DNA from 4 places in the Bacillus sp. URHA0034 genome. Region 1 is predicted to be linked to each of the others. Evidence: predicted binding sites of a transcription regulator. Region 1 holds the regulator's gene; each other region holds the start of a gene.

Region 1 (7,779 bases):
GATGATTTTGCCACCGCCTATTTCTTCCGCTGTGCTTTGGCCGAATCGCAGTGAAATCTTGACCTTGTCTGCTGTTAGTAATCCTTTGACGTCAAAACTGCCGCTGGAATCGAACGTTTCAAATTCCACGTCTCCTTTAACAGAGATACTTCCTTTGATGGTCGCCTCCTCTCCGCTTAACTTTTCACCAATTTCCAGCACACCAAATACCTTCATCTTCTTCAAACCGGCATTCCGGCCGACCAACATCGTTCCCATGACAAGCGAATCGTTTGCCGCCATATCCCCTTTAACCTCGGCCTCGCCCATAATTTTTACCGAACCGGTTTTCACATTATCTCTCGCCTCACTTGTGCCATACACATGAAAGGTGGAACATTCCACGTCATTTACAATGGTCCCTTCACCGCGGATGCTGATTTTATCATATATGCCGCCTGGGTAGCTTCCCGAACCATTAATTATTAAATTTTGTCCTTTGCCCATTCTTTTCCCCTCCTCCTACACCTTCTGAATATCGCCTACAACTGAATTTTTATCTTGAGAAAATTCATCCGTATATTCAACCACACCGATTTGACAATTCGGACCTATTTTCACTTGATGACCTCGGACCACCTTCGCCACGGTATTTTCCAGCACAATTTTGTCGCCCTCAATCAAATCCGTTTCCAATTGGTTTTTGAAAAAAGGTTTTAATATGGTGCCGATAATGGACCCCTTATGTTGTTTAACGGTAATGGTCTGCCCTCCTATTTCCTTTGCCCTGCAATCCCCATAAACCTCCACATCAATTTGCTCTGCATTTAGAAGCCCGCCAATTGTAAAGCGATATTTTCCTTTAAAACTCTCAGCTTCACAATCTTCACCCACTGTTAAAATACCATGAATGGTGATCTGTTCCGCTTTTACTTTACCTTCAACATTGACTTTTCCGGAGACCTTTACGTTTTTCACCGAAAGATTTTGGGCAACCTTGGCTGTCCCATCCACTTTCATCATCTCGCCCTCAATATTTCCATGGAACCGGGCATTTCCGTTAATTATTACATTTGTGGCTGCTACATTCCCCTTCAACGTTCCGGAGCCGTTACATTCTAATTCCTCACATTCGAGGTCACTATTTACTGTCCCGCTTCCATTCAGCGTAACCAAAGAAAAATGTCCCCCATTGGATGAACCAAGTCCATTAATGACCAGGTCCCCTCTTCGATTCGTTTCCATAGTCATTCTCCCTTATAATAATTTAGCTTTTATTTCTTCCATACATGTCATCATTGATAATACAGTGACCACTTTTGTTCCGGGTTCAAAATGAAAGGCCTCTGCATTAATCAGCAGCAGGCAAGAGGAAACGCCAAGCTTTCTTGTTATCACTAATTCACACTTCCTCTGTTTGATCAGCTGCGTATTGTCCTTTAAGACTTGAAGCAGCATTTTACCTTCATCTAAATTTATTTCCCCAGACTGTAAAAGTTTCTCTAATACATAAACTTCGAGCATTCTTGAAAAGGTAAACTGATGACTGCCTTTATCCATTTCCAAATAAATATCCATAACAGATGGTGAAACAATGTTACGTTTTATGAGGTCATCCTTTTCCAGCTTTAAATCACTAATATTAGGTGAAAACATATCTGCTAATTCATCCAAAGACAAATTATCCTTCATGGTCTGGATTTTATTAATCCGCTCTAAAATCTTTTCTTTTGGAAAGAACGTTTCCTGTCCTGTGAACGTGGATTTTCGGATAAACCACTCTTCCGGGATCAGATCCTTCCGCTTCCATCGATACAGCTGGCCGTAAGAAATACCGGCAAGATCCAGCAGCTCCTTTTTAGAAATTAACTCGTCGCTCATTTTAGATAACCCCTTTCTAAAATAGAATGTAACATAACACTGTTACGTTTGTAAAGAGACAAAAAAAGTGTTTCACTAATTTTTGTTAGTAAAACACCCTTTTATCATTATTCTTCTATTTCTTCTGTTGGATAATGTTTTAAGAAATAAACTAAAGACTGTAATTCCACTGCCAAGTCGATGTGATGAACTCTAATCGATGCAGGGACATTTAATCGTGCGGGCGTGAAGTTCAAAATCCCTTTTACTTCGGCTTTTGCCAGCCTGTCGGTAATCACTTGGGCAACAGGGGCTGGAACCGTAAGAATGACAACGGATATCTTTTGCTCTAAGAGCACCTTTTCGAGATCATCCATGTGATAAACAGGAACCTCCCGAACTTTTGCACCCATCTTTTCCGGATCGACATCAAAGGCAACCTCTATTTTGGTATTATTGTTTTTTAAAAAATTATAGTTCAAAAAGGCTGTTCCTAGATTACCAACCCCAATTAACGCAACCTTTGTTAGTTCATCTTGATCAAGTGTCTTACGGAAAAAGGTTAACAAATAATTGACATTGTAGCCGTACCCTTTCTTCCCCAAGGCCCCAAAGTATGAAAAATCTCGGCGAATCGTTGCACTGTCTACCTTTACCGCTTCACTTAGTTCCGCAGACGAAACTCTTTGTTTCCCGGAAGTATGCAGATTTTTTAAAAACCGATAATAGAGGGGCAGCCGTTTTGCTGTCGCCTGTGGTATCTTCATCGTTTCATTGCTCATAATCTCCCACACCCCATTCCAAAAATGTAAATATTACTTAACTTGTTCCGTTCTTTTAAAGTCTCCGTTTTTTCCGCCTGTTTTCTCAACTAAGTATGTCGGTCCAATGATCATACCTTTATCTACTGCTTTGCACATATCATAAACGGTTAAAGCGCAAATTGATGCCGCTGTGAGCGCTTCCATTTCAACACCTGTATTTCCTTTTGTTTTAACGGCTGCAGCAATATGCAATTGATGGCTCTCATTTTGGCCTTTTTCCCATGAAAAGGATATATTGACCCCTGTTAGTGGAATCGGGTGACACATTGGAATAATGTCCCATGTTTTTTTCGCAGCCATTACCGCTGCTACTTGTGCGACCGCTAAAACATCGCCTTTTTTCATTTCATGGTTTGATATCTTTTGAAAGATTTCATCACTTACAGTAATACTCGAATGAGCAAGAGCCGTTCGTGCGGTTTCGGGTTTGTCACTAACGTCCACCATTTTAGCTCTGCCTTCGTCATTGAAATGCGTAAATTCTGCCATAAAAAAATCCCCCTACGAAAAAATAATACACTATTTTTACCACAATGTGTGTGAAACTTTGAACGAATATGTATTTTTTCTTGAAAAAAGTGCCATAAATCCTCACTTTATTGCCGACCTTACGCTAATACGGTACACTATTTATATAGTAAAGACTGATTTGCTGCTTATATAAGTGAAAGGTTTCACTTTAAAGATGAAATGGGAATACAGCTTTTGTCTTATATTACCATGCGACATAATCCTTACGTTTTGTTTTTTTAATAGAGGTGAATATAAATGATTTTACTGCAAGTAAACCAACTGCAAAAATATTATGGGGCTGACCTTATTTTATCGAATATAAAGCTTGAATTACAAACCCGCGACCGCGTTGCCCTTGTCGGTCGGAATGGCGCTGGGAAATCCACGTTATTAAAGATTATTGCCGGACACCTGTCCCATGATGGCGGCGAGATTATTAAACCCAAGGATGTAACCATCGGTTATTTAGCGCAAAATACCGGCCTTGAATCAAATTTATCGATTTGGGATGAGATGTTAACCGTCTTTGAACCGCTTCGATTGATGGAAAAAAAGCTTCGTCAACTCGAAGAACAAATGGCCGACCCTGATATTTTTGAAGATAGTGCAAAATATGAGCGTATTTTAAAAGAATATGATCAGCTCCAGGTTAAATTTAAAGAGCAGGGCGGCTATCAATATGAAGCCGATATTCGCTCCGTCCTTTACGGGTTAAACTTTCACAACAGTTCACTGATGATTACAAGCTTAAGCGGAGGGCAAAAGACCCGGCTCGCTTTAGGAAAGCTGTTATTAACAAAACCTGATATTTTAATATTGGACGAGCCTACTAACCATCTTGACATCGATACCCTTTCCTGGCTGGAGCAATATTTACAGGGATATGATGGTGCCATTTTGATTGTTTCCCATGACCGTTATTTCTTAGACAAAGTTGTCACCCAAGTTTACGAAGTATCACGGAAACAAATCCAACGATTTACCGGCAACTATAGTGCCTACCTTGATCAAAAAGCAGCCAATTATGAGCGCGATATGAAACTCTATGAAAAACAGCAGCAAGAGGTTGCTAATCTGCAAGATTTTATCCACCGTAATCTTGCTAGGGCCTCTACGACGAAACGAGCCCAAAGCCGCCGTAAAAAGCTTGAAAAAATGGAGTTAATGGACCGGCCGCTTGGAGATGAGAAATCAGCTACCTTCTCCTTTGAAATTGAAAAACAAAGCGGCAATGATGTATTGACGATAGAATCCTTGGCTGTAGGGTATGAAGGTAAAAAGGTCTCGGAGGATATTTCGTTTCGGGCCTATAAAGGAGAAAGTATTGCATTAGTCGGACCCAATGGAATTGGGAAATCGACACTCTTAAAAACGATTATCAAGAAGCTGCCTCAACTGGCGGGTACCATCCTCTATGGGACCAATCTTGCAATTGGTTATTATGACCAGGAGCAAGCAGAATTAACCTCAAATAAGCGAGTGTTAAATGAATTATGGGACGACTATCCCTTAAAAAGCGAAAAGGAAATCCGGACAGTTCTAGGTAATTTCCTTTTTTCCGGTGACGACGTATTGAAAATTGTCTCAACCTTAAGCGGCGGCGAAAAAGCACGGCTCGCACTTGCCAAGCTTATGCTAGAAAAAGCCAATTTGCTTATTTTAGACGAGCCGACGAACCACCTCGACCTCGACAGCAAAGAAGTACTGGAAAATGCCTTGATTGATTATCCTGGTACCATCCTATTCGTCTCACATGATCGTTATTTCATAAACCGGATTGCGACTAAGGTGTTGGAGCTGAGTCCTAAGGGCAGCTTAGAGTATCTGGGGGATTATGATTATTATGTGGATAAGAAACTCGAACAGGAAGAACTAGCGGCACTCGCACAAGCAGACTCTGCTAAGAAAACCGCTGAGAAGGATTCAATCGAAAAAAATAGTTATCAACAGGATAAAGAGAGTAAAAAACTTGAACGCCAGCGAAAAAGACGATTAGATGAAGTGGAACAGCGAATTGAGGAACTTGAAGAGCAACTTCAAGCGTTTGAACAACAGTTATGTGATCCAGAGGTTTTTCAAGATCATGAAAAGGTATTAGATATTAATATTCAGAATGAAAAAGCAAAAACAGAACTGGAGCAGTTAATGGATGAATGGGCTGCGCTTGCCGAATAATGACGAAACCGGGGGTATTTTCCCGGTTTTTTTTTAACATGAAATTTAGTTGTCCACAAGGTTACGCACATTTTAAATAGTATTTATATAAACATTTGTTGCAGTTTTCCACAATATCCACAGTTATCCCCACTTTTATCCACAGTGTCCACAGATTGTTGATATCTATCCACAAATTGTGAATATTATATTTACTTTTCAGAATTTTTTATCCACAGGCAAGAAAAGCGCAGGCGCATTGTTCAGAAGCGTATGGCCTGGAGTGCTTCAACTGAGATAAAGGAAATTCGAAAAGCGTAAGCGCCTTGATCAGGGGCGACAGGCATAAGACGAGCCGGCGAGAAGGCTGCTCTCTAGCCTTCTTGACGGTTTGGCTTATGACCCCGAGCCCCTAGGCGCTGGAGATAGACAACACGAAGAGCGGCAGCGATTCGATGTTCACTTATCGTAGGGCGAAGCGCGAAGGACACTAGCCGCTAGGGCGCTGGAGCTGGACAATTCTCTGTTCTAAATACAAAAAAATCCTCCCGATTCGGAAGGACTATTCGTTATATAATTCGATATCAAGCCCAGGATTGGCATTAAGGTTCAAGCCAGCCCTGATTCCTTTTTCAAACATAACACTGCCGGCAGCAGCAATCATTGCTGCATTATCCGTACATAATGAAAGTGGAGGTATCACCAATTCAACCTCAGGGTGTTTTAAAAAGGTCTGTTCCAAGGTGGTTCTTAGTCCCTTATTGGCAGCAACGCCTCCTGCTACTAATAGCTGTTTAACTTGATACTCTGCAACAGCCCTCTCAGTCTTTTTCACAAGCACTTCAATGACACTTTCTTGAAAGCTTGCTGCTAAGTCCTCAGGGACAATGGTCTCTCCGCGCTGCTCTGCATTGTGGACCGTGTTGATAACAGCTGACTTTAAACCACTGAAACTAAAGTCGTATGATCCTTCCTCAAGCCATGCCCTTGGTAAGTCAATTGTCGGTTTACCTTCATGGGCCAGACGATCAATATGAGGGCCGCCTGGATAAGGCATATTCAAAGTTCTTGCAACCTTATCATACGCTTCACCAGCTGCATCGTCTCTTGTTTCACCAATCACTTTAAAGTGACCATGCTCCTTCATATAAACAAGCTCCGTATGCCCGCCAGAAACGACGAGGGCCAGGAGTGGAAATTTTAGTTCAGTTACCAATCTATTTGCATAAATATGCCCAGCGATATGGTGAACCGGCACCAATGGCTTGTTGTGAGCGAAGGCAAGGGCCTTAGCAGCATTTACCCCAATTAACAATGCGCCCACTAAACCTGGGCCCTCTGTAACGGCAATGGCATCTATTTCCGAAAATGTTAGCTTCGCTTGGCGCAGTGCCTCTTCTATTACGATGGTTATTTGTTCAACATGGTGACGAGAGGCTATTTCAGGGACAACCCCTCCAAATCTTTTATGACTCTCAATTTGCGATGCCACCACATTCGCTGCTATTTCACGGCCATTTTTTATAATCGCTACGGCGGTTTCATCGCAGCTAGTTTCAATTCCTACTATCCATAAATCTTTTTTCATAAGTTCACCCACATAATTAATGCATCTTCCTGATTATCGGAATAATAATTTTTTCGAATCCCGCCGTTTTGAAACCCGAATTTTCGGTAAAGGGATTGAGCGACATGGTTAGTCACACGGACTTCAAGTGTCATACTCCTTGCTCCCATTTCACGGGCTGTCGAAATTAGTTTTGTTAATAAAGCTTCGCCCAGTTTCTTGCCCCTATAGCCGGGGAGGATCGCTATATTGGTTACATGGGCCTCATCAATGACGATCCATGTGCCGCAATACCCAATGATTTTATTATCCTCCTCAAGGACGATATAAACAGCAAATTTATTATTGTGTATTTCATTGAAAAATGCCTCTCGACTCCATGGTGTGGTAAAGGAGGCCTGCTCTACTTCTAATACCTGGTCAATATCCTCTTCCCTCATAAAACGAAAAACATAAGAATCTACCATTTATCTCTAACCCTATCCATTTAGAATTTTTCCCTTTGCCTCCAGCCATTTTGCTTCAGCTTCTGCCAAGCGAATATAATTTGGAACAAAGGAATGTAAATCTTCTCCTGGTTTATCCTGCCCTAATGCCGCCAGCTCTGCTGGCCGAGGGTTGTGCTCTGTTATGCCGGCAAAGATAGCTTTATTTCCTAAAATCTCTTCGATTTTAACATGATGCAATGGTAAATCATTTCCGACGAATAAAATAGGTTTGTCCAATTCTTGTAGGCCAGCGGCCCAGTCAGCCAACATAACGAGCTGATCCTGCCTTACCGCTGCCAACTTACTGTTTTGATATTGATAGAGAGCTGTATATACCTGCCCTCTTCTAGCATCAAATAGTGGTGATACGTACCCATTAAAGTATCGCCCTGTA
Region 2 (7,779 bases), 1.1 Mb from region 1:
CTTCTGAACGATGTCGCGAAGGTTTTCAGATTCTAGTACCTCATCACGCTGCGAGTAAATGATCTCACGCTGCTGACGAAGGACATCGTCATATTGTAAGAGCTGTTTACGGGCATCAAAGTTATTGCCCTCGACCCGTTTTTGCGCCGATTCCACGGCACGGGAAACCATTTTACTTTGGATTGGCTGAGTGTCATCCATACCAAGTCTTTGCATCATCGCTTTCATATTGTCAGAGCCAAAGCGGCGCATCAATTCATCTTCCATTGATAGATAGAATTGAGTTACACCAGGGTCCCCTTGACGCCCGGAACGTCCACGAAGCTGGTTATCAATCCGCCGGCTTTCATGACGCTCGGTGCCAATTACCGCGAGACCGCCAAGTTCGATTACACCCTCACCAAGCTTAATGTCTGTACCACGACCGGCCATGTTGGTCGCAATCGTAACGGAACCCTGATGACCTGCTTCAGCAATGATTTCTGCTTCCCGTTCATGGTTTTTCGCATTCAAGACATTATGTTGAATGCGTTTCTTGGATAAATAATTGGAAATTAATTCGGATGTTTCAATCGCGACGGTACCAACCAGCACTGGTTGTCCCTTTTGATGGCGTTCGGCAATATCTTCCACCACTGCACGGAACTTGCCGTCCATCGTGGCGTAAATTAAATCCGCACGATCATCACGGGCAATCGGTCTATTTGTTGGAATCACAATAACATTCATATTATAAATGTTCCGGAATTCCTCTTCTTCCGTTTTCGCTGTACCGGTCATACCGGCTAATTTTTCATACATACGGAAGTAGTTTTGGAACGTAATCGTTGCCATCGTCATGCTTTCATTTTGAACCTCAAGACCTTCTTTTGCTTCAATGGCCTGGTGCAGGCCTTCGCTATAACGGCGGCCCTTCATCAAACGGCCCGTAAATTGGTCAACGATGACAATCTCACCGTCTTGAACAACGTAATCAATATCCAGGTGCATGCTGACATTGGCTTTTAACGCCTGGTTAATATGATGGTTCAACGTAACATGGGCCATATCGAAGAGGTTTTCAATGCCGAATGCTTTTTCAGCTTTACTAATTCCTTCTTCGGTGAGCATGACGCCCTTTGTTTTCTCGTCATAGCTGTAATCTACTTCTTTTGTCAACGTCCGCACAAACGCATTTGCTTGGATATAAAGCACAGCTGATTTCTGGGCTGAACCAGAGATAATCAATGGTGTACGGGCTTCGTCAATTAAGATGGAGTCAACCTCGTCAATGACCGCATAAAAAAGCGGGCGCTGAACTTTTTGCTCTTTATAAAGGACCATATTGTCACGAAGGTAGTCGAAACCAAATTCGTTGTTTGTTCCGTAGGTAATATCAGCTGCATAGGCAGCCTGTTTTTCTTCGCTATCCATACTGTTTAAGTTTAAGCCGACAGTAAGGCCTAGAAATTCATACAATTGGCCCATTTCAGTTGCGTCACGGCTAGCCAGGTATTCGTTGACGGTAACAACGTGAACACCCTTACCTGAAATGGCATTTAAGTAAACCGGCATCGTTGCCGTTAATGTTTTACCTTCCCCGGTCTTCATTTCCGAAATGTTACCTTCATGGAGAGAAATACCACCCATTAATTGGACGTGGTAAGGATATAATCCAAGCACACGACGGGCGCCTTCACGGACAACTGCAAATGCTTCCACAAGCAAATCATCAAGTGTTTCGCCTTTTTGATAGCGTGCTTTAAACTCTTCTGTTTTTTCGCGAAGCTGATCATCTGTTAATCTTTCGGTTTCGGTTGCAAGTGTATCAATCTTGGCTGCAAGCTTGTCTAACCGCTTCAACTCGCGTTTGTTCAAATCAAATACTTTATTTAAAATCCCCATACCTGATGAACGCTCCTTTATCTGAGACTAATTCATATTAAATATCCATGTCAAAATGTTCGATAATTTCCCTTTTCATCTTACCATTTACTTTTTACAGTGACAACAATGTTAAGAGCAGAGTAAAAAGGGTGATTCTACTATTATATAGTAACTACTCATCGAACACTAATAAAGCGCTAGCAAAAATTCGGTTTTTCGACAATAATGACAGACTTATGGCACTTTTGTGACCTAGGACACTATTACGTTTATAAATGAATAACGGTTGTATAAATTATAATATTTTTGTATAAAAATTAATAATTAATGATGTTTACACTATTGTAGTAGTGCTAATTAAACCCTTTGAAAACAACATTTATATGTTGTTTTTAGGTAAAAATCAACTGGCGGAAAGTGTGAAAAAATATTCACAAATTGTACATTGGAATATACTCTTACAATGTTAGATACTACCTTTAGAGAGGTTAATATGGAAAATAAATAGAGAAAAAGTCCGAAATGGGAAGGGTGAGTTAATTGGCCATTTGGGGGAAAAAGAAAAATAAAGAAACAGATCCCGATACTAGAGAAAATAGAAAAAAGGTTGGCCTAATCCGCAGACTCTGGCAAAAGTTCAGAGCCATTGACTGGAAGAACCCAGTTAATAGATGGAAGTTATTATTTGTTTCATTAATTGGTTGCATTGTTTTATTTGGCGGTGGATACGGAGTTCTTTCTTTTACCAACTCGCCGTCCTTTTGTTCCAGCTGTCATGAAATGCAGCCGGAATATACGTCTTATACAGCTAGTGCCCACAACCAGATTTCCTGTGTTCAGTGTCATATTAAGCCAGGTACGGTAAATATGCTGACACACAAAATGAAATCGTTAAAAGAAGTTTACTACCACGTTACAGGGGTACCAGAACAGATTGTTCAAACAGAAGAAGAAGCAGTTTCAAGTCAGAACTGTTTACAATGTCACTCGAAAAACCGGCTGGTTACAGCCTCAGGTGATTTAAAGGTAAATCACAAAGGACATATTGAACAAGGGATCCCTTGTATTACCTGTCACTCAGGTGTTGTCCACGCAAAAATGGCCTCTCGCGGAATCAATACAGAAGAGGTTCGCGGTGATTGGACAAAGGCAAGTGCCGAAAAGTTAATGGAAGAAAAATACTTGAGACCGAATATGGGTACCTGTATTGACTGTCACGATAAAGTAAATAATGGCGAAAAGCCTTGGTTAGAAGCTTCTTACAACGTTCCGCCGAACCCTGAAGAAGCAGCGAAAAAAATCGAAGAAAGCAAAAAAGTAACAACCAGTAAAACAACAACTGCTGCGGCAACTGAGAGCGAAAAAACAGCGACTACAAGTGAAACAGAAGCAGCAACGCTGGCAGCACATGATCAAAAAACACAAGACATCATTCTTCAAGCAATTGGTAAGCAGCAAAAAGACGTCAAGCTTTCCATGGCCTGTGAAACTTGTCATAAAAAGGTGAAGGTGCCAAAGAGCCATAAAGTGGCAGGGTGGAGTGGAGCCCACGGCAGCACGGCAATTCAAAGCTTAGACAAGTGTGTAAACTGCCACCAAGATTCTAAGTGGGCCAGAGCTATTCCAAAAGAGGATATTATCTCTCTCCTTAAGATGAAGACGAAAACAAACTATGTACCAAACTTAACAGTTGTAAAAGAACAAACAAGAATCAATAAGTTCTGTAGTGCATGTCACGCAGACCGTCCATCAGGACACGGCACAAGTGATGCATGGTTAACAGGACACGCTAAGAAAGCCTTAACAGCAGATCAAAAAGAAGAATGCTTCGTCTGCCACGACCGGGAAAAACCAGTGGCAGGTTCAACAACTCCAAAAGCACCAACAGATGTTTATTGCCAATACTGTCACAGAACGGGTTTTAAGTCTCCGGTAAAGAACTAATTAAATCATAAAGGAGGGTCGCTTTTATGGATGAGGAGCACAATCAAGAGCTGCCCGCCCCTCCAAAATTTCGCTATAAATTAATCAAAATAGCAACGTTAACTCTGTTGTTTCTAGTCCTTTTGTCCTTTGCAGGGTTATTCGGACTAGAAACAACCTCAAGCTCAAAGGCTTGCACATCCTGCCATGAGATGAAACCAGAGTACTATACGTGGAAAGCCTCTACACACAGCGAGGTTGCTTGTACCAGCTGTCATACGGATGCTGTGTACAAGGATTTAGCGAAAGATAAGGCCCAAGAATTAGTGGCTCAATTAAAAAAACAATCTGAGGGTACTTCAGCAGCACCGATACGTATGCCAAATGAAATACCGAATAGTGCATGTGAATCTTGTCACAATGTTTTTACAAGAGAAGTTACCCCTTCAGGGGATATAGTTATTCCCCATGATAAACATGAAAATAAGGGTGTCGAATGTGTGCAATGTCATAGTGGGGTTGCACATGGAAAAGTAGCAGATCGAAAAATGACCTACACAACAGACTTAGATAAATGGGATAGTCAAGTTGGAACAGAGGCGATGTCAGATATTAAGTTTATCCGGCCGGATATGGATACGTGTATTGAATGCCATAAGGCACGGAAAGTGACAACCGAATGCAGTGCTTGTCATAAAACGGGAATGATTCCAAAAAGTCATAAGAAAGCAGACTTTGCAACCAAGACACATGGAATACAAGCTGCAACTAACTTGCAAAAGTGCAATCAATGCCATAAGGATATGTCAACAGTCCCAATTGAGGGATACGAAGATGTTCCAGCGGTAACCAAGTATCTTAATAAGGATACCGGGACCATTCAAAAGAAAAAGAATCAATACGATTATGCGAAGGAAAATACCTTCTGTAAAGATTGCCACAGTAAACGTCCCGCTAGTCATTCAAGCAGTTGGATGAAGGACCATGGCAATGAAGCATCAAAAAATAAGCAAGAATGTTTAGCGTGCCATAACTACCAACAAGCAGGTGGAGTTAGTACAACAATGGTTGCTTGCGCATCTTGTCATCCCGCCTTGCATAAGGGATTTGATAAAGCAAGGCATCCAATACCACTGGCAGAAAAGCAAAGTGTTACTGAGAAATGTTATACCTGTCATGTAAAAAATAAATGCACAGCCTGTCATAAATAATAGGCGGGTACATTGCTAGATTAGGAGGGTTCGTATGGAAGCTCAAGAACATCCACTCAGTCAAGAAAAAGAGACACGTACAAAAAAAGAACCTAATAAGAAAAAAAAGAAATCAAAAAATGAAAAATTTAAATGGTGGCAAACTCTTCTCCTATTAACACTGACCTTAGTTATCTCAGTTGGAGCAGGATACTATGTGAGCAGTAAATATTTATGGTCAAGCTACGATAAGGACCAACTAAAGCAGCAATTACAAAGCGCAAAAGATACTGTTGATAAAAAGCCTAATGACCCGAAATCCTACGTAAGCCTGGGTTATGCGTATTTCTTAAATGGGGAGAACGATGAAGCCATTAACCAATACAAGATTGCGCTAGATTTAGATAAAAATGATTTTGATGCTTACTTCAATCTAGGACTTGTCTATAACAAAGAAAATCGCCTTAATGACTCAGTGAAAATGGCGCAAAAGGCAACGGAAATATCTCCAAAAGACTACAAAGGATTTCTATTAAAAGGAATGTCTTACCGAAAACTTAAGATGTATAGCGATTCCATTGAGGCATTAAATGAAGCTAATAAATTAATGCCAGGAAATACAGATATACTTTATGAAATTGGTCGTGTTGCGGAAGACCAAGGTGATAAGAAGAATGCGGAAGAAATCTACAAAGACGCACTAAATTACGACCCTATGTACAAACCAGCCTTAGAAGGGCTCAAGAGAATCGGCAAAAAATAGCTAACAAGGGGTGAAAACCAGTGAAGAAAAAAACCGTGTACATCTGGATGAGCGGAATAGTTATCTTAGTAATAGCGGCGTTTACTGCAATCTATTTTCTAAATATGGAGTCAACTGTAAAAAAGGCATCAAATGTGATTGACCCTAACTCTCCTCCAACCTTTAGTCAGCTTTTTTACGGTGATTTTGATAATGCGCTAGACAAGCCAATGGATGTTACTAAAATTGGAGAATTTATCTATGTATCAGATACAAACAATAAGCGGGTTCAAGTTTTTGACAGTTCAGGGTCACCTGTCTTTAAGTTTGGTAAAGAAGGCGAAGGTAAAGGTGAATTTAAATTTCCATACGGGATTGCCGGGGATAAAAAAGGCAATGTCTATGTAGCGGATTTATATAACGGTAAAATCTCAATATTTGATCCTAAAGGCAAATTCATTAAATACTTTGATGATAAAGAAAAACTAATAAAATCGCCTGCTGGAATAAGAATCTTTGATGAAAAATTATATGTAACAGATGTACAACAAAACAAAGTATTTGTATTAAACCTTTCTGGAAAGAAGCTAGAGGAAATTAGTACTGGTGCGACTAAGGATGACACATTTAAAGCACCGAATGCGATTGCCTTAGATAAAAAGACAGATGAACTGTTTATCTGTGATTCAGGAAATCAGCGAGTGCTAGCTTATGATAAAAAAGGTAAGTATCTACGAACTATTAATGGTTCTAAAGATGGTAAAGGTTCTTCCGTTTTTGTTAATCCACGTGGAATTGGTGTTGACTCGAGAGGTGTTCTCTATGTAGTGAACAATTTATCTCATACGATTTATGGATTTAATGAAAAAGGTGAGCAAGTCTTTACGTTTGGCTCTATGGGAGACCAAAATGAACAATTCTATCTTCCTAATGGATTATATGTTGATGATAATGACCGGGTCTATATCACCGATACGTTAAATCAACGTGTGGCCTTATACTATTAAACTATCCTTATTTAAGGAGGTGGTGCTTGAAATTAGGGTAATGAGATAATTTCATAGTTTACATTAAAGAGAGAGAAAAAGAGAAAAAAAGAGAGTTTCAATGGGAGGTTTTTTGGAATGAGTAGGATTAAATTAAGCTTTTCATTCCTGCTAACATTAATGTTAGTAGCAATGTTTAGCATTGTGGTTTCCGCTGCGCCAGATAATGGAAATACTCCAAACAGCTATAACCCAGCTGTAACAGGAAAAGGCACAGACGTAAAAGCTGGCGTACAAACAACTGATACTGGCAAAGACAACAATATAACTAATGCCAACAAATCTGGGTCGGGAGTAGGAACTAACGATGGTTCTACAGTAGGGCAGGTTCTTAAATCTACTGGATTAAAGAAAGCTGATGGAACTCACAACCAACGAACACACGGCGAATACATGAACAACACCAACTCTTGTGCTAGCTGTCACCAAACACACACTGGTGCATCTGCTGGTTTATTGTTCAAAGATGGCGAATATGCAACATGTACTGCGTGCCATGACGGTACATTAGGATTCTATAACGTTATGACAGGCTCTAACTCTGCTGGTACTTTCGGCGGAACTCATGATGGTAACATGTCTGCTCACTTAGCTAACGGTACTGTTAAATTAAGTGCTGCCCCTGGAGGAAACAACGCTGCTGTAAGTGAAGCTACTTCAACAAGAGGCGGAGAATGGACAGAAGAATTCACTTGCGCAAACTGTCACGCACCGCATGGTTCTTACTCTGACCGTTTATTACACGAAGATCCAAACGGAATGGGTAACACTCTTATTAAAGACGGTGGTAAAAAATTAGAAAACGCTCCGGTTGTTGATAAGGATGATATTTCTAACTTCACAACTAAAGTTGCTGCAGGAAACATCACTTACAAAGATGCAGCTAAAGTAGACCAAACAGCTAACTATATTGTTTTCCGTTTTAATATTGGTGATACTTTACAACCAACAAACGCTGATTACACTGCAAAAGGATTAAAAACTGGTGACGTAGTTCTTCAATTAATGAAAT
Region 3 (7,779 bases), 2.1 Mb from region 1:
AAGAATACGGTCAACAACCCTCAACCAAAGCGGTGTTGTCGGGACAAGTAAATACACAAAAACTCCGACAATTACTGTAAATAATATGAAACTGCTGCCACATCGATAATGCAGCCGAGAATGTGCCTGCACATTTTCAACTGTTAATTCTACCCCTGCTTCAAAGGTGTTTATTACTTTATGCTCTGCACCATGATATTGAAACACTCTTTTTATAAGGGGGGTTAATGAAACGAAATATATATAGCATAGGAGTAGTAAAAGCTTAAAGAAGCCTTCTACAAGTACTTGAGCAAAATCAGATGGGAAAATAGGTTTCGTTAAGACCGCTAAAAAAACGGGAATTAACGTAAAAGCAAATTTTCCAAATAAAAACGAAATCACTCCTATAACGGCTACCCCTAAGTACATCGACAATTTTGAAACTTCTTTTTCTTTAATCGTTTCGTCATCTTTAGGATCAACATCATATCTTTCAGTTGAAAAGTTCAAATGTTTTGAGCCATTTGCACTTGCTTCAATGATGGCGATAATACCACGGAGAAACGGAATCTTTTTTAAATAAGATAAAGAGGAATTGGCTTTTCGTGGTACATGAAAGTACTCTACAGAACGATCTTTCCTGCGGATAGCGGTAACATAATGATGTTTCCCGCCAAACATTACACCTTCGACGACTGCTTGGCCGCCATATACCGGTTTTTGAGAATTAGACATGGTTTAAACACCAACCTATCAACATAGTTGCACAATAGCAGAAATGATAAATCTGTATGTACTTAATTTTATTCTACTAGAAAAGTGAAAAAACCTCTAGGATGACATAATATTTCCATATAAAAACAGAAAAAATTTTTTCTATGTAAGGATTAATTTTCTAAGGGCATAATAATGATGGAATTTAATAAGACCTACATAAAATGAACATGGTTAAAATAAAGAATGGAGGTTGTCAATATGACAAACGAACAGCACATCAATAATTATCCAAAACCAATGTCATTTTTAATGATGGTATTTTGGACTGGTTTATTTGGAGGTTTTTTTTGGGGTGTCATAGGGTACATTGCTTATTTTTTTAATTTTACAGAAGTTAGCCCCAATGTCATACTAGAACCATGGGCTCTGGGTGATTGGAAGTACGGCTGGCTTGGTAAAGCAATTTCTTTGATATTTCTGATAATGGTTTCAATTATAATGGCTTTCGTTTATTATGCTGTCCTAAGAAAACTAAAGGGTATATGGTTTGGGATGGGATTTGGTATTGTTTTATTTTTATTGGTCTTTTTTGTTCTTAACCCCATTTTCCCAGGAATTAAACCATTTATGAAGTTAGGCAGGGATACCATTATTACTTCTATTTGTTTATATATGTTATATGGAACGTTTATTGGTTATTCCATTAATTATGAATATGAAATTAATAAAGTACAAGACAAAGAGGCATCAACCTAAGTTCTAAATAGTCGAATCATTAAAGGTTATGATAAAATATCTTTATCTACAACCATGAGAGGGGAAATGGAGATACAATGGAAAAATTAGAGAAGTTAAGAGCAGCATTTTCTGAAAAAGGCATTGATGGTATTCTGATTACCAGCCCTTATAATCGCCGTTACATATCAAATTTTACCGGATCAGCAGGTGTTGTCTTAATTAGTGCGGAGAAAGCTCTGTTCATTACAGACTTCCGTTACATTGAACAAGCTAGTGAACAATGCCAAGGCTTTGAAATCATAAAATACTCTGGTTCTATCCCGGAAGAAATTGCCTTACAAGTTAAAAATTTAGGGATTAAAAAACTTGGTTTTGAGGAGGACTTTCTAACATATTCCTCCTTTAAAGTATATGAAAAAGAAATTGATATTGAACTTGTTCCAATTTCCGGAGTAATTGAAAAGTTACGCTTGATAAAGACAGACGCAGAGATTAAGATATTAAAGGTGGCTGCAGATATCGCTGATGCTGCATTTAAACATATTTTGGATTTTATCCGTCCAGGTAAAACCGAATTAGAAGTATCAAATGAGCTTGAGTTTTTTATGAGAAAGGCCGGTGCTACGTCATCTTCTTTTGATACCATCGTTGCTTCGGGTCATCGCTCAGCCCTTCCACACGGTGTTGCAAGTGATAAAGTAATTGAAGCTGGAGATATCGTGACAATGGACTATGGCTGCTATTATAATGGCTATGTTTCTGACATTACCCGGACAGTTGCGGTTGGTGAACCGGATGTGAGACTAAAGGAAATTTATGCAATTGTCCTTGAAGCACAGCTTCGTGGAATGGCTGGATTTAAACCTGGTATTACAGGAAAAGAAGCAGATGCAATTACCAGAGACTACATATCAGAAAAAGGCTATGGTGAATATTTTGGTCACTCGACTGGTCATGGGATTGGACTTGAAGTTCATGAAGGCCCTGGTTTATCAATGAAGTCAGATATTATCTTAGAGCCTGGTATGGTGGTTACTTGTGAACCGGGAATTTACATTCCAGGACTTGGCGGAGTTCGGATTGAAGATGATACTTTGATTACGAACACTCATAATGAAGCTCTAACCCATTCTACAAAGGAACTAATTATATTGTAAGAAATTAGGAGGATTTAAAAATATGATATCTGTTAACGATTTTAAAACAGGTTTAACCATTGAGGTGGATGGTGGTTTATGGCGAGTTCTTGACTTCCAACACGTAAAGCCGGGAAAAGGAGCGGCATTTGTTCGTTCGAAGCTTCGTAACCTAAGAAACGGGGCGATTCAAGAAAAAACCTTCCGTGCAGGTGAAAAGGTAGAAAAGGCTCAGATCGACAATCGTAAAATGCAATATCTATATGCAAGCGGTGATTCTCACGTGTTCATGGATATGGATTCTTATGAACAAGTGGAACTTCCAGCAGCAAACATTGAATATGAATTAAAATTCTTAAAAGAAAATATGGAAGTTCATATCATGATGTTTCAATATGAAACACTAGGTATCGAATTGCCAAACACAGTCGAATTAGAAGTTACCGAAACAGAACCAGGCATTAAAGGTGATACAGCTTCTGGCGGTACAAAACCTGCAACACTTGAAACTGGTCTTATTGTTCAAGTGCCATTCTTCATTAACCAAGGTGATAAACTCATTATTAACACAACAGAAGCAAGTTATGTTTCTCGTGCATAAACTCTAAATAAAAAAGAAGGTGTCCCAAAAGTATAACTTTTAGGGTCACCTTCTTTTTTTAGTCTGTTGATTTCCGCTCCATGCGCTTCGCTTTCCGCGGGCGGAACGGGAAGCCTCCTCGTCGCTTCGCTGAGGGCACTGAAAAACTTACGTTTTTTTAACTTTTCAATTTGAGATAAGATAAAATTACGAGCTAATATAAAAAAAGGTGACATTTCGTCTTAAATTAGATGAAATGTCACCTTTTTCCTTGTCTTCTTTTACACTTTTTCATTTAGGAGCTTTAGAATCCGCTTAAGATTCACTGCGAACATCGCTGTTGCCCCTTGAATTTCCATGCCAAATAGACCCGAGGAATTTGCTATTTTAAACCCGTGTCTGTGTTTAAGTTCGCTATTTTTGGCCTCAATTTTATAGCGAGTTTTTGCTAGTTGTTTGAATCTTTCTGTTTCTTGAAATTCTTCTTGATCTTTATGTTCAGTTGATTTAACTGTTATTGAGTATGTCTTACTTTTTGCTTCTTCTTTATAGCACCCATCACGGAATGCACAACCTTTACATTTCTCAATATCAAAAAAGAACTTGATTCTTGGGTTTTTGTCTTGCCCCTTTCTTTCTTCATATTTTTTCTTAATTGCCATATGCCCTGCCTTACAAACGAACATTCCAGCATCTTTATTAAATTCAAATTCATCTTCTTTTGCCCGTGTTCCATGTGTTATATGTGGATGCAATTTAGAAATAAGTTCAAGTTGATTTTTTTTTGTATAGCTAATATTGTCTTTTTCAGAATAGGCTGTATCACCAATTACTGTATTAATTTCCATTCCTGTTGCTTGGCTTTTTTCAATTAACTCCTGCAGATATTTTCCATCACTTTTTTCTCCCGTTGTCACAACTGCAGCTGTTATTATTCTTTCATCGCTCATTGCAATATGTGTTTTATATCCGAAGAATGAAGAGTCTGCTGTTTTATGTCCTACCCGTGCGTCTGTATCAGTTGAACAATTCATTTGACTCATATGGTCTGTGTAATCTTCTACTACTTCATGTAGGACATTTAATTTTTCATTAACGTTAGGAATTGCAGCTATTAGTGGTTCCGATTCGACAACAGAAATAACTTGACGACAATAATTCAATTCATCTCCAACTTCGTCAGAAGTTGATTTTGGTGGAAATTTCTCCTTCATTGATTCGTCGATTTGATAAACTGCTTTTCTTAGGCTTTTTGACTTCTCTTGCAAAAATTCCTTTGGCGACTTTTGGTTATAACGTGACTGCGTATGTGTGGAGTCCACAATTATTGTTTTACTTTTTATAATTTCCTTTTCAAGTGCTATCTCAACGGTTTTCCCAATAAGCAAATCTAATAAGCCCACATCTTTAAGACGGTGCCTACGAAATTTTGTTAACGAACTTGGATCTATTACCGGGTCTTCTGGTGCCATGTCGAGGAAATATTTAAACGACATATCATATCTGGAACGCTGTACGATATCTACATCTGATAAATCATAAATCGACTTCAGTAATAGATATTTGAACATTCGGATTGGTGGCACCGCATTCCGCCCGTTATCTAGGCAATATTTCGTTTTTAACTCTTCGAGAATGAACGAAAAATCCACTAATTCTTTAATTCGTCGAAGCATATTTTCTTGTGGCACAACAAGATCGTAAATTGCTGTATATGGACTAAGAGTAAAAGATTCTTGATCGGAAATCATCTGGATACCACCCGCAAAATTTTATAATTTTATTATAAAACAAAAAGGCAGTTAAAAGGTCGATAAAGTCTACCTTTCAACTGCTTAAAATGTGAACTTTTTCAGTGCCCTCGCTTCGCTCCTGCGGGGTCTCCCCTGCCCCGTACTCCCGCAGGAGTCTTCGCGCCTTCCGCTCCAATCAACAGAGTGTGCAAAAATTATTCATCAATCACCTTTTGGGTCAGCTTCTTTTTTTCGTTCTTTACACATTTTATCCATAGTTTCTCCTAAGTTTCTGCACACTTTTTTTTTATAGTAAGGGTGTAAAAAAAATGGAGGAGAAGATGAACATGAATATGACACACTACATGGGTTTATTAGCAGACAACCAGCCTTGGAATTTGTTGATTTTTATGGCAGTTCCCGTCATATGTGCAGAAATACTGGCAATTTCAGAAATTGCCATCCTATTTACGAGAAAATTAGACGGCGCCTTGAAAAAAATGAATAGAGTAACGGGTATTTTTGCAGGAATTTACTTTACTGCTATTTTTATTTACTTAATGAAAACAGCATATATTCCACTAACTGTAAATGGTGAATGGAAGGGCTGGATTGACGTTGTGGCGGTTACATTTTACTTGCTCGGTATTATTCCATTCCTGGGAATGGCACTACTTGATCTAGGAATTATTTTTAAAAATAAAACAGAGGAAGAAAAACTTAAAATCCATGCTATCTTTGTTAGTATTTTCCTAATTGTTGCCCATATTGCCATGATTTTCGGAATGATTGATCCTTCCCTAGGGTCAAGCTCCTCAACCGGCCACGATATGATGAATATGTAACACCTAATCGGAGGCTGCTTGGCGGCCTCCTTAGTTATATCTAAAGAATAATATTTACTTTATAAAGAGTAAAAATTTCACTAAATAGTAGAAATTTAGTTCATTTCATCAAACCTCGGTTTGATAAAATGAACTAGTATAAGAATATTTGAAAGGGGTGAATCAATAGATGAAACGAATTACAACTTTCTTCTTCCTTTTCATTCTATTAGCCATTGTAGCAGCAGGATGCAGCTCAAAGCTTGATGACCAAAGTTGGAAGCTTGATAAGAAACATACGCCACTGCCTGATTTTGTTTTAAACTCTTCTGAAAAAGTTCAAGAAACGTATATAATGGCATCCACTTATCCTGAGGTTGTTGCTCAAGTACCATGTTACTGTGGGTGTGTGGCAGATGGGCATAAGAGCAATTTAGATTGCTTTGTTAAGTCTGTTGGTGACAATAACGCTGTTCAACAATGGGATTCACATGGTATATCGTGAGATACGTGTGTCAATATTGCCCGGGAGGCAATAGATATGCATCTGAACGGTAAAAGTCCCCAGAAAATTTATGAATTGATTAGTGAAAAGTACAAAGATCTTGGGGAAGCAACCCCAACACCTCAGCCAAAGTAGGGGTACCCATGAAGAAAATATTATTTGGATTTTATGCTTTGGTTATAATTGGTATTATCGTTTGTATAAGTAATAGTAATATTTTTGGTAAAGAGAATTCACAGGCTGTCACAGCAGGTGAAAGGGTTTACAATAAAAATTGTTTGATCTGTCATGGTGATACTGGAAAAGGTGAAGGGGAAAAGGCTGGAACTGCTTTAAATAATCAAAATTTCCTAAACTCTGTAACTGATAAGAATATATATAATTATATAAAATTTGGAAGAGAAGGAACTGGCATGCCGGCCTATGGACCCAGATTATCTCAGACAGAGTTAAAAAACCTAGTAGCCTATATCCGTAATTGGCAAACGGAAGATATCAGTTTTGATGCGCCAAGAACCATTGACGGGAATTCGGTAAATGGAAAAAAACTGTACAAACTGTATTGCCAGAACTGTCATATGGAAGCAGGTACGGGTATGTTACGAATGGGGACTGCTCTTGCGTCTGCGCAATATTTAAAATTTACAACTGATAAGCAAATATGGATTAGTACTGCATTTGGCCGGGAAGAGACGAGAATGGGACCGTCTTTAAAAGGCCTTGATGGTGTGCGTCAGCTAAAGAAACAGGATATCTCCGATATTGTGAGCTATATCCGATCCTTGGAAGAAAAGAATTAGATTAGAGAGATTTTAAAAAAACCTGTATCCGCTACTGGATGCAGGTTTTTTACCATGTTTAGAGTTTTGAAATCCGACAAATTACACAAATAATCGAGGTAATCTTAATATATGTGAACATTTTGTGGTGGTTTTTTGTCAAAAACTCAAACGTTTGCGCCGTTTAACAAAATGTTCAATAGTGATTCAACTTTATAGGTAGTAGAACGATTATATTTATTTCTAAGAGGACTATAGTGAAAATTGTTTATTGAAGTGATGAGTTTTCCAAGCCAAGGAGGATTAATATGCTTAAAAAAAAGTGGTTGGCAATGTTCGTGATTGCATCATATCTAACTAGTTTTATAAGTTCTAAAACTAGTGCTGCAACGATATTTCCAGCGGAGAAATTTCCATTTAAGGAAATGCAAGTACAAGTTATGCCCGAGTTTGATTACCCTGAAGATTGGGGATCAAGGAATGTGCCATCATTATTAGTAGGCGAGTATGGAACCATTACAAACAAAACCGGCCAAGATTATGATGGAAAAATCGAAATACCCGTTCCTGCTATGGAAAAGGGATTTGCAGCAAATTTAGTTGCAGAGTTTCCAGAGGAAAATAAGCCAGAGGTCCAGCGTCCATATGATGTTGATAAGGAAAAAGGAATCGTATCATGGAAGCCCGCTAAGGCAATCAAGAATAATGAAACCTACCAATTTGTTATTGAATATTACACGAAAACGATTGATGTAAAAGACCAAAAAAGTTTTACATATCAGCTG
Region 4 (7,779 bases), 2.3 Mb from region 1:
TCACCTCGTATTGCCAATCAGGCCGTACGGGAAGATCAAAGGTTAAACTGGGCAGCATCGGCTTCATGGGTACGTTTCCTTTCTTTTTCTCTTATTTTGCTTCAATTAATTTCACTTCATCCTTTTCCAAATCTTTTAAGGAATGAAGAAGGTAATTTACCGCAAAATAAAAACAAAAAGAATGGAGAATACCTATGCATACGATGTGGAAAGGCAGTATTAGTTTTGGACTTGTAAACATCCCCATCAAGCTCCATACCGCAACGGAAGACAAGGATATAAAGCTTCGTACCTTGCACAATAAATGCCATGCTCCCATTAAATATGAAAAAATTTGTACTGTCTGTGAAGAAGAGGTAAAACCTGAGGATATTGTAAAAGCTTACGAGTATACAAAAGGTAAGTTTGTCGTTCTTGATAATGAAGAATTAGAAAAGCTGCGCAAAGAAAATGAAGAAAAGGCTGTAGAAATCATTGATTTCGTTAAAATTGAAGAGATTGACCCGATTTATTTTGATCGAACGTACTATATGTCTCCGAATGAGGGCGGCAGTAAGGCATACTCCTTACTGCGAAAGGCATTGCAAGAGTCCCAAAAGGTTGGGCTTGCTAAAATTATTATTCGCTCTAAGGAACAGCTTGCGGTTATTCGCGTATATGAAAATACATTGGTGATGGAAACGATTCATTATCCCGATGAGGTCCGTAAATCTGGAGATGTTCCCAATGTTCCGTCAGAGAATAAAGTAACGGAAAGAGAATTAGAAACAGCGATATTACTGATTGATCAGTTAACTACCAAGTTTGAGCCTGAAAAATATACTGATGAATATCGTACCGCATTATTAGAACTAATTGAGTCAAAACGGACGGGGCAGGAAACAGTAACCGCAGCTACTAGAGAAGTGGCATCAAATGTTACAGACCTAATGGCCGCCTTACAAGCGTCCATCGATCGGACGAAACCAAATAAAACAACAACCCCTGCACTGAAGGCTTCAACAACTGAGAAAACGAAACCAAAAAAAGCAGCTGCAGTGCCTAGAAAAAAGGCCCCATCGAAAGTAAAAAAAGAAGCCTAGCTACTGATGCAGTCTTGAATAATAAAGTGAAGGACCAGGGTTTTTTAACTTGGTCTTTTTTTACTATTTGAAATTGATCCAAAAATTGACTTGGATTAAAAATTATGTTAAAATTTATTTATGTTTTAATGTTTCGGTATTATCTGATTTAAGTGGTCGTAGCTGCACGAAAGTGGGGGAAGCTCTTTTACCTAACGTGTAGGATACGTCTTTTTTATTTTGTAAAATGGTCAACAAAAAGTAAAACGGTGATGCAAAAATGGCAAAGCTTCACTTTTTTATGTATTTAGAATTACTAGAATAATAGTTGGGGATGCCGTTTTAAGCGATGGTTTAAAAACAGTCATAACTACCTATAAGGAGTGATCGTTTTGGCGTTTGGCAGAAAAAATGAAGAAGAAATTAAATTAGAAGAAACAAAGATTTGGGAATGTACCTCTGAAACTTGTAAGTGCTGGGTTCGGGATAATTTTAAAAGCAGTGAAGTTCCACTTTGCCCAATTTGCAAAAGTGAAATGAGGCAATCAACGAAAGAACTGCAAGTGATTCATAACCATAGTAAAAATTTCATGTAAAGAGCAAGAAAGCAGGGAGCTTATAACTCCCTGCTTTTATTCGTTTTCTCTTGTATATTTCTTACAGTAAGATAGGACTAACTCTTCTTCATCTTCCTCTAATTCAAAATCAAGTACCTTTTCAGTCCCGCGTTCAAAAAAGTGATAGCTGGTTATTTTATCTCCGCTTTCATCGTGTACAAAAATACACTTTAAACCGACACCTTTTCCAGAATACAATTCATCCTCCTCATCGACTTCGAGCTCTAGAAAAAACTCATAGCGCTCTCCAGATAGTAACCCAAATGGATCTTCTAATTTTTCCACTTCGTGGCCTGTAATGTTCAACCCTATCATCCTTTTCTTGTTTAATGACTCTTTTATTATACACATTTTCAGGGATAACCCAAAAAGTGATATTGGTTACTGCAACAGCAAGGATTTTGAATATAATGTGAATAATTGCACAAAGTCAACTGAACTACAGAAGATTACGGTAAGATTAATATATAAGGGCTTACAAATCAAGGAAGCAGGTGTCAACATTTCACAAATGAGGAGAGAGGCCATGACAACAACAAAAGATACCATACATATTCAATTATACCCATTTTTATTAGCCAGAAAAAATTTTTACCAAATTCTCCATACTTTATTCTTAGAACCAGCCAAGCACGATTTATTGTTGCATGAGAGAAAGTTTTCTGAATTAAAAGAACTCCTTGAAGGCGGGAGAATTCTCGCTGACTTTTTTGAAGATGTCCATACAAAAGAGAAGGTGGATACTGAAAGAGAAGAGTACTGCCGGTTATTTATTGGTCCAGGAGCATTAGTGGCTCCTCCATGGGAGTCGTATTATCGAAGCAAGGACCGTCTTTTATTTGAAGAATGGACACTCCAGATAAGAGAGATATATCACCAATTCGGGCTCCAATCTATCCGAGAGAATAAAGAGCCTGATGATCATTTACTACTTGAATTTGAGTTTATGATTTTTCTGATCGAGCTTAGTCTGCAAGCTTCAGAAACTGAAAAGATTCAGGAACTGATTTCAAGTCAAATTCATTTTCTCAAAGAGCACCTAACCATTTGGATTCCCGAATTTTGTAAAAGGGTAATCGATCATACCACTAGCCGTCTATACCTAGGAGCTGCCATGCTTCTTGTAGACTTTTTAAACTTTGATTTGACATCTTTATTGGAAATAGAGGAGGCATTAGAAAATGTCTGAAAACCACTTAAAGAACTTGTTAACAAATAAAATGCAGAGACGAACCTTTTTAAAATGGTCAAGCGCAATTGGTATACCAGTTATTGCTGGTGGAATAGGGACAAAGATGCTTGTCGACCGTAGCGAAGAAACTAAACCAGTAAGTGCTAAAGAAGAAAGCACAGAGACGATTATTTCAACCTGCAGTGTTAATAACTGTGGAGGACGTTGTATCATTAAAGCCCATGTAAAAGATGGGGTCGTGGTCAGAGTTAGTACAGATACCAAAGAGGGTGGAGACCTCAAAAATCCTCCCCTAAGGGCATGTATCAGAGGAAGAAACTACCGGAACATGCTTTATCATCCTGATCGTCTAAAATACCCGATGAAACGAGTAGGTAAACGGGGAGAAGGGAAATTTGAGAGGATCTCTTGGGAGGAGGCGATTGAATCTATTGCTGCACAAGTAAAAAATATTGGCGAAACATATGGCCCTGAATCTAGATATGTTAACTATGCATCAGGTCAATGTTGGGGGTTACATGGCGGAGTGAGTGCTGCCAAAAAACTTTTAGCCTTAACTGGAGGGTATTTGAATTCCCGTAATGACTACAGTTCTGGTGCAGGTAATGTTGCCACCCCTTATACTTATGGAACAAATAACTCGGGAAGCAGCTTTGATTCTTTGCTCCATTCCAAATATATAATTTTATGGGGGCAAAACCCTTCTGAAATGATTTTCTCCACACCGTATCGTTAATATTTAATGCAAGCAAAGAAGAACGGGGCGAAAATAGTCGTAATTGATCCTAGATATACCGATACTGCCATTGCTTTTGCTGATGAGTGGTTACCCATTCTTCCAACAACAGATACTGCGATGATGGATGCGATGGGGTATGTAATTATTACTGAACAACTTCACGACCAGGCGTTCCTTGATAAATACTGTCTCGGGTTTGATGAGAATCATATGCCTGACTGTGTATCGAAAGATGAATCACTAAAAAGTTATTTACTTGGGAAAAACGATGGCGTACCTAAAACTCCTGAATGGGCCGAAAAGATTTGTGGCGTACCCGCTAATAAAATTCGCGAAATAGCCCGTGATTATGCTCAAACAAAACCTGCTGCATTGATTCAAGGTTGGGCTGCACAGCGTCAAGCATTTGGAGAACAATTCATGCGCTGCGGCGCACAATTGGCCTGTTTAACAGGAAATGTTGGTACACTGGGTGGCTGGGCAGCTGGGACTGGATATTGGAGCCGCAGTAACATTGTTTATCCATTCTTTGATGAAAACCCAGTTAAAGCTTCCATTCCATGTTTCCTCTGGACTACTGCGGTAGAAAAGGGGACAGAAATGACTGCTGCCGATGGCTTACAAGGAACGGATAAATTAAAAACAAATATTAAAATGATCTTTAATATGGCGGGTAACATGCTGATCAACCAGCATGCCGATATCAATAAAACACGAAAACTGATTGAGGACGAAAGTAAAGTCGAGTTTATTGTTGTCAGCGATCTCTTTATGACTCCAAGTGCAAAATATGCGGACATTTTATTACCGGGAACGACCTTCTTTGAACGCTATGATATTGGTGTACCATGGTGTTTTGGAGATTATGTAGTCTTCGGTGATAAGACCATTGATCCACTCTATGAATGCCGAAATGAATATGAGGTGTTTGCAGATATTGCTGAAAAACTGGGACTAAAGGATCAGTTTACAGCAGGAAAGTCCATTCTAGATTTAGTAAAGGAAAGCGTCAAGAGGACCAAACAAGAACTTGATCCCAATTTCCCGACCTTTGAAGAGTTCCGGAATAAAGGAGTTCATCACTTTAAATACAATGAGCCGCTTGTAGGTTTTAAAAAGCAAATTGATGACCTTGAAAATAATCCATTCGAAACTCCTTCCGGGAAAATTGAGTTGTTTTCAAAAGCCTTATGGGATATGAATCAGCATGATGAAATACCTGCTATCGCTAAGTACATTTCTGCGTGGGAAGGACCAGAAGACCCGCTTATTAAGAAGTATCCACTTCAGCTGATTAGCTGGCATTATAAGCGCCGCTGCCACTCTACCTACGATAATCAAGAATGGCTTGAGGAAGCAGCCAAGCAAGAGATGTGGTTAAATCCAAAGGACGCAGAAAAACGGGGGAAAAAAAATGGGGATCGTGTACAAGTATTTAATGATCGCGGATCACTTGTCATTGATGTAAAGGTCACCTCAAGAATTACGCCTGGAGTTGCTGGAATTCCTCAAGGCGCCTGGTATACTCCTGATAAAAACGGAATTGATCAACGAGGCTCTGTAAATGTTCTGACTTCACAGAGGCCGACGGCACTGGCAAAGGCTAATCCGCAGTTATCAAACCTTATTGAAGTTAAAAAAGCATAGGGAGTGAGGCATTTGAATCAGCTGGGATTTTATATTAATCAAAGTCACTGTACAGGTTGTAAGGCATGTACAGTCGCCTGTAAAGATAAAAATAACCTTGACGTTGGCATCAATTTCCGCAGGGTTTACACATATGAAGAAGGCACCTATATGGAACAGCTCAATAAGGGGATGCTTCCAAATATAAAAGCGTTTTATTTTTCTATTTCATGTAATCATTGTAAGAATGCTGCCTGCATTCCAAGCTGTCCGACCGGTGCAATCGTAAAGAATAAACAAAACGGTGTTGTTACAATTGACCAGGATGTATGTCAAGGGGCGCAATTATGCATTAAGGCTTGTCCATACGGGTCTCCTCAATACAACAAAAAGGTATTTAAATCGAATAAATGTGATTTCTGTATGGATCTACAGGAAAAAGGCGATGATCCTGTATGTGTGGATGCCTGTCCAATGAGGGCAATTGAATTTGGCTCAATTGAAGAGCTTCGAAAAAAATATGGCAGCGTAAGTCAAATTAAAGGGATGCCCAGTGATACCATTACACATCCAAACCTTGTTATTGGACCGCATAAGGATGCAAGGATGTCCAGCAGTTAACATAAAATTCAGCAGGTGATAATTTGTCGCTACTTGTTAATTGGCTTGAAAGCATGCATGTGGATGCCAAGATAACCAAAAGTTGTTCCAGGGAGAAACACCTTCGCTCCACTTGCAGGATATGTATTGATGCCTGTCACTTAGATGCGCTTGCCATTACTTCGACATCCATAGGAATAGATAGAGAGAAATGTAATTCATGCGGAGAGTGTATGGTTGCCTGTCCACTTTCTGCTATAGAAGGTATCTTAGCTTCCAGGGAATATGAAAAGGATAGTATGGTCTATCATGAGTCCTATATTCCAAAGGTAAAGGAATTGCTTATTTACAAAAAGAGAGGGGTAAACACCATTAAGTCCAGTACAATCCCTCTTAATCAAGATTGGATGAATGTTCTTAATGATGCCAACAAAATCCTGCAGCAGCTTGAAGAAAGCCCTATTAAAATAAAGGAAATTCGAAAAGATGAGGGGGTGTCGAGAAGAGCCTTTTTAACTTCTTTACAAACAGAGGGTAAACAGTTAGCAAAATCTATGGCACCTGCGGCTTGGAAGTTGGAAACAAACGAATGGAAGATAACCCGTTATTATTCTGACTATCAATTCTATCAGGTGGAATTAGACTTTGGCAAATGTACATTTTGTCAAGTATGCTTTTCCTTCTGTTCTCAAAAGGTATTTACTTTAGAGGATTTTTCATTACGGATTGACAATGAAAAGTGTGTAAACTGTTGTGATTGTACGGATATCTGCCCGAAAGGCGCTTTAGAAATTAAACAGAAAATGACAAGAAAACAACATAATTACTACCCGTTTATGATGCGTGAATGCAAAACTTGCGGGAAACGATTCTCTACATTCCAACTAAAAGCAGACACCTGCCCAATTTGTCAAAATCGGAATTCAGAATGGTTAATTCCTTAGTACTATTTAGAAAAAGAAGGAGGTGTCCCAAAAGTATAACTTTTAGGGGCACCTCCTTTTCTTTTTATACATTAATCTTGTCTGTTGATTTCCGCTCCAGGCGCGAGCGGTTCGGGGGCGGTACGGGGAGCCTCCTCGTCGCTTCCACCTGTTGGGTCAGCCTCTTTTTTTTCCTATGTATGAACAAAATAAAAACACTTGCTAAAAGTGTTAAGACTGTAAGGATGGAGGAGAAGATGAGATTCGAACTCACGCAACGGTTACCCGTCCTAACGCATTTCGAGTGCGCCCCCTTATAACCACTTGGGTACTTCTCCGTATGGAGCGGGTGAGGGGAATCGAACCCCCGCCGTCAGCTTGGGAAGCTGAAATTCTACCATTAAACCACACCCGCATTTTCAAATAAGAACACTTAAATTATATCATAGCTGCTACCTTTTTTGTACAGCATTTTGCTTAAAAAACAAAAAGTGCTGAGGTTATTCCCAGCACTTTTCTAGGCTTCGGCTTTTGGTTTTATCGCAAACACTGTTACCACTGCGGCGATAATACTGAGGCCGCTTAGAACAATAAAAATCCAATGGTTAGCGTATTTCATTAACACTGCAATTAGTGGAGGACCTACTGCAACCCCAATAAAGCGCATTGAACTGTAAATCGAGGAAATTGTTCCGCGTTCTTTTTTCTCGATGCCTTCGGTAATTAACGCATCTAAACATGGAAGGCTTAACCCAATCCCAATTCCGGTAATCAAAAACATCGTTATCATATACCAAAGCTTAATCGAAAACCAGAGTGCACCAATTGAGATAGCTGCGACAATAATACTGATCAAGGTGATCCGTTTCATTAGGACTTTATTCTTTTTAATAATCTTTCCGCTAATAAAAGAGGCTAAACAAAGTGCACCAAGTGGTAATGCTAAAAAGAAACCTTTTTTGAGATCCTTAATCCCATATTCTTTTTCGAACGTTTCGGACAGGTAAAACAAAATTCCAAA

Evidence for each region. Region 1 encodes Rex, which represses fermentation and respiration genes when NADH is low (regulators of the CRP and FNR family bind a similar motif). Its sites were predicted from a motif close to TTGTGAAATATTTCACAA; they were not measured.
Region 2: the regulator Rex is predicted to act here: its motif matches at 2,286-2,303, upstream of ACZ9EE_RS19820 (cytochrome c3 family protein).
Region 3: the regulator Rex is predicted to act here: its motif matches at 4,994-5,011, upstream of ACZ9EE_RS24650 (DUF6803 family protein).
Region 4: the regulator Rex is predicted to act here: its motif matches at 2,089-2,106, upstream of ACZ9EE_RS26185 (TorD/DmsD family molecular chaperone).

Annotation. Positions count from the first base shown of each region.
Region 1 covers NZ_JBWCDK010000002.1:2,637,686-2,645,464, forward strand. Annotated here, with positions in the region: gene ACZ9EE_RS14605 (cytoplasmic protein) at 1-486, opposite strand, end outside; gene ACZ9EE_RS14610 (polymer-forming cytoskeletal protein) at 502-1,224, opposite strand; gene ACZ9EE_RS14615 (YhbD family protein) at 1,237-1,860, opposite strand; gene ACZ9EE_RS14620 (redox-sensing transcriptional repressor Rex) at 1,968-2,621, opposite strand; gene moaC (cyclic pyranopterin monophosphate synthase MoaC) at 2,655-3,152, opposite strand; gene ACZ9EE_RS14630 (ABC-F family ATP-binding cassette domain-containing protein) at 3,432-5,351, shown strand; gene tsaD (tRNA (adenosine(37)-N6)-threonylcarbamoyltransferase complex transferase subunit TsaD) at 5,893-6,918, opposite strand; gene rimI (ribosomal protein S18-alanine N-acetyltransferase) at 6,915-7,364, opposite strand; gene tsaB (tRNA (adenosine(37)-N6)-threonylcarbamoyltransferase complex dimerization subunit type 1 TsaB) at 7,377-7,779, opposite strand, start outside.
Region 2 covers NZ_JBWCDK010000002.1:3,700,381-3,708,159, forward strand. Annotated here, with positions in the region: gene secA (preprotein translocase subunit SecA) at 1-1,884, opposite strand, end outside; gene ACZ9EE_RS19820 (cytochrome c3 family protein) at 2,407-3,810, shown strand; gene ACZ9EE_RS19825 (NapC/NirT family cytochrome c) at 3,837-5,000, shown strand; gene ACZ9EE_RS19830 (tetratricopeptide repeat protein) at 5,035-5,742, shown strand; gene ACZ9EE_RS19835 (6-bladed beta-propeller) at 5,763-6,728, shown strand; gene ACZ9EE_RS19840 (cytochrome c3 family protein) at 6,846-7,779, shown strand, end outside.
Region 3 covers NZ_JBWCDK010000002.1:4,701,337-4,709,115, forward strand. Annotated here, with positions in the region: gene ACZ9EE_RS24620 (DUF1385 domain-containing protein) at 1-717, opposite strand, end outside; gene ACZ9EE_RS24625 (YqhR family membrane protein) at 958-1,455, shown strand; gene ACZ9EE_RS24630 (M24 family metallopeptidase) at 1,533-2,594, shown strand; gene efp (elongation factor P) at 2,617-3,174, shown strand; gene ACZ9EE_RS24640 (hypothetical protein) at 3,156-3,389, opposite strand; gene ACZ9EE_RS24645 (IS1182 family transposase) at 3,435-4,904, opposite strand; gene ACZ9EE_RS24650 (DUF6803 family protein) at 5,234-5,731, shown strand; gene ACZ9EE_RS24655 (PCYCGC motif-containing (lipo)protein) at 5,901-6,350, shown strand; gene ACZ9EE_RS24660 (c-type cytochrome) at 6,359-7,015, shown strand; gene ACZ9EE_RS24665 (hypothetical protein) at 7,303-7,779, shown strand, end outside.
Region 4 covers NZ_JBWCDK010000002.1:4,985,478-4,993,256, forward strand. Annotated here, with positions in the region: gene ACZ9EE_RS26165 (DNA ligase D) at 1-67, opposite strand, end outside; gene ku (non-homologous end joining protein Ku) at 195-1,082, shown strand; gene ACZ9EE_RS26175 (cold-shock protein) at 1,454-1,657, shown strand; gene ACZ9EE_RS26180 (DUF6509 family protein) at 1,694-1,993, opposite strand; gene ACZ9EE_RS26185 (TorD/DmsD family molecular chaperone) at 2,205-2,867, shown strand; partial or broken gene ACZ9EE_RS26190 (DMSO/selenate family reductase complex A subunit) at 2,974-5,256, shown strand; gene ACZ9EE_RS26195 (DMSO/selenate family reductase complex B subunit) at 5,260-5,856, shown strand; gene ACZ9EE_RS26200 (4Fe-4S binding protein) at 5,880-6,779, shown strand; tRNA gene ACZ9EE_RS26205 (tRNA-Ser) at 7,005-7,096, opposite strand; tRNA gene ACZ9EE_RS26210 (tRNA-Gly) at 7,100-7,173, opposite strand; gene ACZ9EE_RS26215 (MFS transporter) at 7,276-7,779, opposite strand, start outside.